Regions from separate parts of the Streptomyces sp. NPDC058620 genome, predicted to be linked through region 2. Evidence: riboswitches for the same ligand, from Rfam matches in the RefSeq annotation. Region 2 holds a riboswitch; the other holds the start of a gene.

Region 1 (4,693 bases), on a different contig from region 2:
TCCCTCAGGACCGTCAGGAGCCCCGGGAGGCCCTTGACCACCTTGTCGCCGTCGATGAAGGCGGCAGGTACCTGGAGCGCCCGGTTCTCGCCGCGTCGTACGGCGATGAGCTGGCCATCCCTGACCAGCTGCCGCACGCGCGTCACCTCGATATCGAGCATTTCCGCGATGTCGGGGAGGTAGAGCCAGGCAGGGACGAGAGCATCGATCTTTGCGTCAATCTCGGTCACAGGGACAAGCGTGCCATCCCGGACCGACAGTCGGTAGCCGGGCCGACCGTAAGGGGGTCACGAGGTGGCATCGGAGCGGGTCAGAGCGTCGCCGCCTTCAGGGGCACGGAGGGGTCGGCGGCCCGCTCCGGGTCGACGCGGGCGCCCGACTCGATGAGTTTGCGCCCCTGCGCCAGGTCGCGCGGGCGGCCGACGGCGAGCACCGCGACCAGCACTTCTTCGCGCAGCCAGCACACCGACCAGGCGGCTTCCGCAGGGTCGCCGCGCCACAGCAGGGTGTCCGCACCGGCGTGGTGGCCCGCGTACTGCACGAACCGGTCGAACTGCTCGGACCAGAAGTAGGGCACCGGGTCGTACGGCTGCGGCTGCCCGTCACCGTCGGTGGTGACGATGGCGGCGGCGACGGTCCGCGGGCCCTGGAGCGCGTTGTCCCAGTGGTGGACGAGCAGACGCTCGCCGTAGCGGGCGGAGGGGAAGGAGGCGCAGTCCCCGACGGCGTACACATCGGGCAGTGAGCTGCGCAGCGCGCTGTCCGCGGTGACCGAGCCGTCCGGGCCGAGTGCGATGCCGGAGCCGGCCAGCCAGCCGGTGGCGGGCCGGGCGCCGATGCCCACGACCACCGCCCCGGCCTGAATCACCCGGCCGTCCGCCAGGACGACGGCGCCGGGTTCGATCCGGGCCACCCGGGCGCCGGTGAGGAGTTCGGCGCCGCTCTGCGCGTACCAGTGGGCCATGGGGGCGGCGACCTCGGCGGGCAGGGCGCCCGCGAGGGGGCGCTCGGCCGCCTCGACGACGGTGACCGCGCAGCCCGCGGCGCGGGCGGCGGTGGCGAACTCCGCGCCGATCCAGCCCGCCCCGACGACCACGATGTCGTGCTGCCGCTCCAGGACGGGCTTCAGCCGCGCGGCGTCGTCGAGGGTGCGCAGGAGGTGGACGCCCGGGACGCCCTCGGACCCGGGCAGCACGATCGGTTCCGCTCCGGTGGCGACGACCAGGGTGTCGTACGGGACGGGGCCGTCCACGGTGTCCAGTTCGTGCGCCCCGGGCCGCAGCCCCGTCACGTCGAGCCCGAGGCGCAGGGTGATGCCGACTGCCTCGAAGTCGATGTCGAAGGCGGAGTCCTCGGCCTTGCCGAGCAGGACCGCCTTGGAGAGCGGCGGCCGGTCGTACGGCTGATGCGGTTCGGCGCCGATCAGCGTGACGGGGCCGGTGAAGCCCTGTTCGCGCAGGGCCACGGCGGTCTGTACCCCGGCCATGCCCGCTCCGACGACCACGACGTGCCGGGTCAGGCGTCCCGCTGTCTGCTGTTCCGTCTGCTCACTCACCCGTCCACCTTAAGCACCTGACGGTTCGTCAGGAAGGTGGCTCCCTCACGACGGCCGGGCCGCGACGGCCCGAGCAGGTCCTTGAGTGGGTCTTACTGACCACGGGTGACGGGGTTTAGGGTGGCCAACGTAAAAGACTCGCGGGAGCCCGGACGCACCGGGCTGAGAGGGAGGCTGGGCGGCCTCCGACCGTACGAACCTGATCCGGGTCATGCCGGCGAAGGGAGGGGCTGGAAGCCCATGCGTGTTCCAAGGAGCGGAAACGGATGCGACGTCCTCGTCATCGGGGGCGGCATCATCGGGCTGGTGACCGCCTGGCGGGCGGCGCAGCGCGGCCTGCGTACGGCGGTGGCCGACCCCGGGCCGGGCGGCGGGGCCGCCGGAGTGGCGGCCGGGATGCTCGCCGCCGTCACCGAACTCCACTACGGCGAGCAGACCCTGCTCGGCCTCAACGTCGCGTCCGCCGCCCGCTATCCCGCGTTCGCGGCTGAGCTGGAGGAGGCGAGCGGTCAGGAGATCGGCTTCCGCGCCTGCGGCACCCTGGCCGTGGCGCTGGACTCCGACGACCGGGCCCATCTGCGCGAACTGCACGCGCTGCAGCAGCGTTCGGGGCTGGAGTCCGAGTGGCTCACCGGGCGCGAGTGCCGCCGTCTGGAGCCGATGCTGGCCCCGGGCGTACGCGGTGGGCTGCGCGTCGACGGCGACCACCAGGTCGACCCCCGGCGGCTGGCCGCTGCGCTGCTGACCGCCTGCGAACGCGCCGGGGTGGTCTTCCACCGGGCCTGGACGCAGCGGCTGACGGTCACGCACGACCGCGCCGCCGGAGCCGTACTCGCGGGAGGGACCGAGCTCCGCGCCGACCAGGTCGTCCTCGCCGCGGGAAGTCTCAGCGGCCGGCTCGCGGGGCTGCCCGAGGAGGTCGTGCCGCCGGTCCGCCCGGTCAAGGGCCAGGTCCTGCGGCTGACCGTGCCACCCGCGTACGCCCCCTTCCTCAGCCGGACGGTGCGCGCCGTCGTCCGCGGCAGCCACCTCTACCTGGTGCCCCGGGAGAACGGCGAGCTGGTCGTCGGCGCCACCAGCGAGGAGCTGGGCTGGGACACCACCGTCACGGCAGGCGGGGTCTACGAGCTGCTGCGCGACGCGCACGAACTGGTGCCCGGCATCACCGAGCTGCCGCTCACCGAGACCCGGGCGGGCCTGCGCCCGGCCTCCCCCGACAACGCCCCGCTGCTGGGCCCGACGGCCCTGCCCGGCCTCCATCTCGCCACCGGACACCACCGCAACGGGGTACTGCTGACCCCGGTCACCGGCGAGGTGATGGCACACGTGCTGACCACCGGCGAGCTGCCGGACGTGGGCCGCGCCTTCACACCGAGCCGTTTCACCCCCTCGCCCTCAGCCACCCCCGTGCCTCAGGAGCAGCCCGCATGACCGAGCATCTGTCCGGCCCCGTTCTGATCTCCGTGAACGGGGAACGCCGAAGCGTTCCCCTCGACACCCCGCTCGACACTCTCGTGGCGACGCTCACCGCCTCGCACTCCGGCGTGGCCGCAGCCGTCAACGAGACCGTGGTCCCGCGCAGCCAGTGGTCCTCCACCGCGCTCGCCGACGGAGACCGTGTCGAGGTCCTCACCGCGGTCCAGGGAGGCTGACCCGATGTCCGACGATCTCTTCACCCTGGGCGGTACGCCCTTCTCCTCCCGGCTGATCATGGGTACGGGCGGCGCTCCGAGCCTGGAGGTCCTGGAGCGCTCCCTGCTCGCCTCCGGCACCGAGCTGACGACCGTGGCGATGCGCCGGCTGGACCCGACCGTGCAGGGCTCGGTCCTCTCCGTCCTGGAACGGCTCTCCATCCGCGTCCTGCCGAACACGGCGGGCTGCTTCACCGCAGGCGAGGCCGTACTCACCGCCCGGCTGGCCAGGGAGGCGCTGGGGACCGACTGGGTCAAGCTGGAGGTCGTGGCGGACGAGCGCACGCTGCTGCCCGACCCGATCGAGCTGCTGGACGCCGCCGAGATCCTCGTGGACGACGGGTTCACGGTCCTTCCGTACACCAACGACGATCCGGTGCTGGCCCGGAAGCTGGAGGACGTGGGGTGCGCGGCGATCATGCCGCTCGGCTCCCCCATCGGTTCCGGCCTCGGCATCCGCAACCCGCACAACTTCCAGCTGATCGTCGAGCGGGCCGGGGTACCGGTGATCCTGGACGCCGGCGCCGGGACCGCTTCGGACGCGGCGCTCGCGATGGAGCTGGGCTGTTCGGCGGTGATGCTGGCGTCGGCGGTGACCCGGGCCCAGGAGCCGGAGCTGATGGCGGGCGCGATGAGGCATGCGGTGGAGGGCGGGCGCCTGGCGTTCCGGGCCGGCCGGATTCCACGCCGCCACTTCGCCGAGGCGTCGTCCCCGGGCGAGGGCCGTGCCGTACTGGACCCGGAGCGTCCGGCGTTCTAGGACACGGCCGGAGCGTGTCCCTGTCACGGCTCGGCTGCAGTAGCCCCCGGAGCTGCCCGGACCGTCGGCCGTGTCGGCGCCGGCTCGTAGACTCGATGCGTGGATACGACCCTCCAGGACCCCATGATCGGGCAGCTGCTCGACGGCCGCTATCGCGTCGACGCGCGGATCGCCGTCGGCGGTATGGCCACGGTCTACCGGGCCATGGACACCCGGCTCGACCGGGTGCTCGCGCTCAAGGTGATGCACCCGGCACTGGCGACCGACGCCTCGTTCGTCGAGCGCTTCATCCGCGAGGCCAAGTCCGTGGCCAGGCTCGCGCACCCCAATGTCGTCGCGGTCTTCGACCAGGGCGCCCAGGGGGCGTACGTCTATCTGGCGATGGAGTACGTCGCGGGGTGCACGCTCCGTGACGTCCTGCGCGAGCGCGGTGCCCTGCAGCCCCGGGCCGCTCTGGACATCATGGAACCGGTACTGGCCGCCCTCGGCGCCGCGCACCGCGCGGGCTTCGTGCACCGCGACATGAAGCCGGAGAACGTCCTGATAGGGGACGACGGCAGGGTGAAGGTCGCCGACTTCGGGCTCGTACGGGCCGTGGGTACCGTCACCGAGACCACCGGCTCGCTCCTGGGCACCGTGTCGTATCTCGCACCCGAGCAGATCGAACACGGCACCGCCGATACGCGG
Region 2 (4,693 bases):
CCTGCTGGCCGAGGACCGCCCCGAGTACGAGCGGATTCTCGATGACGCACTGCGTCATGCTCATGAACACCCGGCTCTGGACGGAGTCGGTGACCGGCTCAATCCGGAACAGCTACGCACCATGGCGCTGAACGCCACGGCTCTCATCACCGCGGCCGCCGCCACCGAGTACGAGCACTACGTGAAGGCGCGCGACGAACTGCGCGGTCCCGCCGGTGATCCGGCCCTCGGGCCCGCCCCGGACGAGACGAAGGGCGCGGGCGCCGGTGCAGGCGCCGTGGTCACCGCCCTGGCTCCCGTCCTCGCCGGTACCGCAGCCCTGATCTTCCTGCTCGTCGGCTATCTGCTCCAGGCGCTCGGCCCGGACCTCGCTTTCGCGGCCACGATGGTCACCGCGGGCTGGTTCTTCGGCGCGGTCGCCGCGGCGGCCACCCTGGTCGCCGCCGTCGGACTGCTCACCACGGCCCTGCGCAACGGCGCCACCTCGCTGCCTGCCGAGGACCCGGAGGAGGAGTTGCCGGAGGACGTGGCGCGCGCCAGGGAGGCGTGGCGCCATGCCCTGCTGGAGCGCGGCATCCTGCCTTTCCTGCGGGACGCACTCGCCGACCCGACGGCAGGACCCGCCTCCCGGACGCCGCACCGCTCCCCGAACCGCATCCCGAAGATCGGCTACAGCAGACCGGACTTCTCCGGCCCGGCCGACGGCCCGTCGGCCGGACCGCGCCCGACCTTCACGAGCCCCGACTTCACCAGTCCGGACTTCGGCGGACCCGAGCACCAGCCCGAGTGACCGCTACGCCGGGGACACCCGCACCACGGCGTAGCGGCCGCCCGTCCGCTCAGTCGGCGATCGGCAGATAGACCCGGTTGCCGGCCGCCGCGAACTCCTTCGACTTCTCCGCCATGCCGACCTCGATCTCCGCCTGCGAGCCCCCGTGCTCACGCCGGATGTCCTGCGAGATCTTCATGGAGCAGAACTTCGGGCCGCACATCGAGCAGAAGTGGGCCGTCTTCGCCGGCTCGGCCGGCAGCGTCTCGTCGTGGAACTCCCGTGCCGTGACCGGGTCGAGCGCCAGGTTGAACTGGTCCTCCCAGCGGAACTCGAACCGCGCGTCCGACAACGCGTCGTCCCAGTCCTGCGCCCCCGGGTGCCCCTTGGCGAGGTCCGCCGCATGGGCCGCGATCTTGTACGTGATGACCCCGGTCTTCACGTCGTCCCGGTTGGGCAGGCCCAGGTGCTCCTTGGGCGTGACGTAGCAGAGCATCGCCGTACCCCACCAGGCGATCATGGCGGCGCCGATCCCCGAGGTGATGTGGTCGTACGCCGGGGCGACGTCCGTGGTCAGCGGGCCGAGCGTGTAGAACGGCGCCTCCTCGCAGATCTCCTGCTGGAGGTCGATGTTCTCCTTGATCTTGTGCATCGGGACGTGGCCCGGGCCCTCGATCATCGTCTGGACGCCGAATCGTTTGGCGACCGTGTTCAGCTCGCCCAGCGTGCGCAGTTCGGCGAACTGCGCCTCGTCGTTGGCGTCGGCGATCGAACCGGGGCGCAGTCCGTCGCCCAGCGAGTACGTCACGTCGTACGTCGCGAGGATCTCGCAGAGCTCCTCGAAGTTCTCGTACAGGAACGACTCCTTGTGGTGCGCGAGGCACCAGGCCGCCATGATCGAGCCGCCGCGCGAGACGATGCCGGTCTTACGGCGCGCGGTCATCGGCACGTAGGGCAGGCGCACGCCGGCATGCACCGTCATGTAGTCGACGCCCTGCTCGGCCTGCTCGATGACGGTGTCCTTGTAGATCTCCCACGTCAGCTCCTCGGCCCTGCCGTCGACCTTTTCGAGGGCCTGGTAGAGCGGCACGGTGCCGATCGGTACGGGGGAGTTGCGCAGCACCCATTCACGGGTGGTGTGGATATTGCGGCCGGTGGACAGGTCCATGACCGTGTCGGCGCCCCACTTGGTCGCCCAGGTCATCTTGTCCACCTCCTCCTCGATGGAGGAGGTGACCGCGGAGTTGCCGATGTTCGCGTTGACCTTCACCAGGAACCGCTTGCCGATGATCATCGGCTCGATCTCCGGGTGATTGACGTTGACCGGCATGACGGCCCGGCCCGCGGCGATCTCCTCGCGTACGACCTCGGGCTCGACGTTCTCCCGGATCGCGACGTACTCCATCTCCGGGGTGATGTCGCCGCGCCGGGCGTACGCGAGCTGGGTGACGGGCCGTCCGTCGCGGCTGCGGCGCGGCTGCCGCGGCCGGCCGGGGAAGACCGCGTCGAGGTTGCGCAGTCCGCCGCGGGGCGATGTGTGCTTCAGGCCGTCGTCCTCGGGGCGGCCGGGACGTCCGGCGTACTCCTCGGTGTCTCCGCGGGCGATGATCCAGTTCTCCCGCAGCGGCACGAGGCCGCGCCGGACGTCGGTGTCGATGGTGGGATCGGTGTACGGCCCCGACGTGTCGTACAGCGTCACGTCCTTGCCGTTGGTGAGGTGCACCTGACGAACCGGCACCCGGAGGTCCGGGCGCGAGCCCTGGACGTATCCCTTGTGCCAGCCGATGGACTTTCCGGCCTCGTTATTCGGTGCTTCCTGCGCGTTCTGCGCGTTCTGCTCCGAGGCAGGCGTGCGTGCGTCCGCTGTGGTCATGAGACCTACTCCCTACGCCGGCATTACCCGGTAACAGGTTCGGCGGTCGGCGCAGCCTGTTCCGTACCGGTGTACGGAGGTCAGCGCCCTCTCAGCCCGGTGCTCCGAGCTCCCGCGTGTGCAAAGGTGCCACCACGCTAGCGTCCTTCATGGCGTGCTGAATAGAGGGCCCCTCCCGTTCTTGCGATGATCGCCCGGTGACCTCCTCCCAAAGCGATCCCGAACCGCAGGGCCCCCCGCACAGCCATTCGCACAGCCACGGCCCTGCCGCCCCCGTCTCCAAGCATCTGCGCAAGGTCATCGCGGCCGTGCTGATTCCGTTCGCCACCGCGGTCCTTGTCGGCCTCGTGGCGTTCTGGCCCGGTGGCGCCCCCGCCCACGAACGCACAGGTGTCGGTTTCGACCGGCAGACCCAGTCCGGCAAGGTGGTCCGGGTCGACACGGTGGACTGCGCGGACGTCAACGCCGCGCAGGTGCCGGCGACCGGTGACACCTCGACACCCTCGGGACGCGAGGCGGTCAACGCGCAGACGGGGGACTGCAAGAAGGCCACGATCGAGGTGACGAGCGGCAAGGACAAGGGCCGGACCTTCGCCGAGATCGTCCAGCCGGACGCCCCGAGGCAGCTGCACGAGGGTCAGGGCGTGGTCGTGGCGTACGCGCCCGACGCGCCCCGTGACCTCCAGTACTCGGTGACCGATGTGAACCGGAAGTTCCCGATGGCGCTGCTGGCCGCGATCTTCGCGCTGGTCGTGGTCGCGGTGGGCAGGCTGCGCGGCGTGATGGCGCTGATCGCGCTCGCCGTGTCGTTCGCCGTGCTCACCCTGTTCATCCTGCCTGCCATCCTTCAGGGCTCGAATCCCCTGGTCGTGGCGGTGATCGGGGCGAGCGCCATCATGCTGGCGGCGCTCTACATGTGCCACGGCCTGACGGCCCGTACGTCCGTGGCCGTCATCGGCACACTCATCTCGCTGCTGCTGATCGGCCTGCTCGGCTCGCTCTTCATCGGCTGGGCGAGTCTCACCGGCAACACCGACGACAACACCGGCCTCATCCACGGCCTGTTTCCGGACATCGATATGAGCGGTCTGCTGCTGGCCGGCGTCATCATCGGTTCGCTCGGCGTACTCGACGACGTGACCGTCACCCAGACGTCGGCGGTCTGGGAACTGCACCAGGCGGACCCGACGATGGGGGCACGGAAGCTCTACAAGGCGGGGATCAGGATCGGCCGCGATCACATCGCCTCGGTCGTCAACACCCTCGTGCTCGCCTACGCGGGGGCCGCGCTGCCCCTGCTGCTGCTCTTCTCGATCGCCCAGAGCAGCATGGGGACGGTGGCCAACAGCGAACTGGTGGCGGTGGAGATCTTCCGGACACTCATCGGTTCGATCGGACTGGTCGCCTCGGTGCCGGTGACCACGGCACTCGCGGCGCTGGTGGTCTCCGCGGACCGCACAGGGCTCGGCGCGGAAGGCGGAGCTCCTGCACCCGCACGGACAGGGAGGGGCCGTCGTCGCAAGGCGTAGCGACGGGCGCCCCCTCAGCCGGCGTTCTGTTCCTCGGCGAGAATCCGGCCCAGCGCCTCTTCGAGGTTGCCCTCGAAGTCACTCAGCGTGTGCTCCTGACCCAGCGGGACCAGTTTGTCCGTCCGGTCGAGGAACGCCACAAGAGGCGCCGTGCCGGCCCGGAAGAGCGCACGGTCCTCTCCCACCTGGAGCCGGATGTGTACATCGGAAAGCCCTTCGGGCTCGGTAGGCCCGATGTGCACATCCCCGTCACCGCTGGGGCTGTTGAGACCGTCGAGTAGCAACTCACGGCCAAAAGCCCAGGTGACAGGGGCGTCGCCCGGCAGGTGGAAGGTCATTCGGATCGCATAAGGATCAGCAACCTCGTATCGGAGCTCCACCGGAATACGGAAGGAAAGCTCCTCGGAAACGAGGAAGCTCATCATGACCTCTGCTTGAACCGACTCGCGCATCGTTCAACCCCGCGGTAGATGAAACTGGCCAGGAATGATCCCCCGTGGCCCTATTGACGCCATCGTGGTG

What was found. A riboswitch is a leader RNA that binds a small molecule or an ion and turns the genes downstream of it on or off. The one in region 2 is predicted to bind thiamine pyrophosphate.
Region 1: another riboswitch for thiamine pyrophosphate. It lies ahead of thiO (glycine oxidase ThiO); the one in region 2 lies ahead of thiC (phosphomethylpyrimidine synthase ThiC).

What each region holds. Positions count from the first base shown of each region.
Region 1 covers NZ_JBHXQO010000042.1:5,098-9,790, forward strand. Annotated here, with positions in the region: gene ACFWSK_RS28445 (Rv2175c family DNA-binding protein) at 1-230, opposite strand, end outside; gene ACFWSK_RS28450 (NAD(P)/FAD-dependent oxidoreductase) at 311-1,555, opposite strand; TPP riboswitch at 1,686-1,798, shown strand; gene thiO (glycine oxidase ThiO) at 1,796-2,986, shown strand; gene thiS (sulfur carrier protein ThiS) at 2,983-3,207, shown strand; gene ACFWSK_RS28465 (thiazole synthase) at 3,212-4,006, shown strand; gene pknB (Stk1 family PASTA domain-containing Ser/Thr kinase) at 4,106-4,693, shown strand, end outside.
Region 2 covers NZ_JBHXQO010000024.1:64,801-69,493, forward strand. Annotated here, with positions in the region: gene ACFWSK_RS22005 (hypothetical protein) at 1-790, shown strand, start outside; gene thiC (phosphomethylpyrimidine synthase ThiC) at 840-2,642, opposite strand; TPP riboswitch at 2,635-2,768, opposite strand; gene ACFWSK_RS22015 (YibE/F family protein) at 2,840-4,171, shown strand; gene ACFWSK_RS22020 (SsgA family sporulation/cell division regulator) at 4,186-4,623, opposite strand.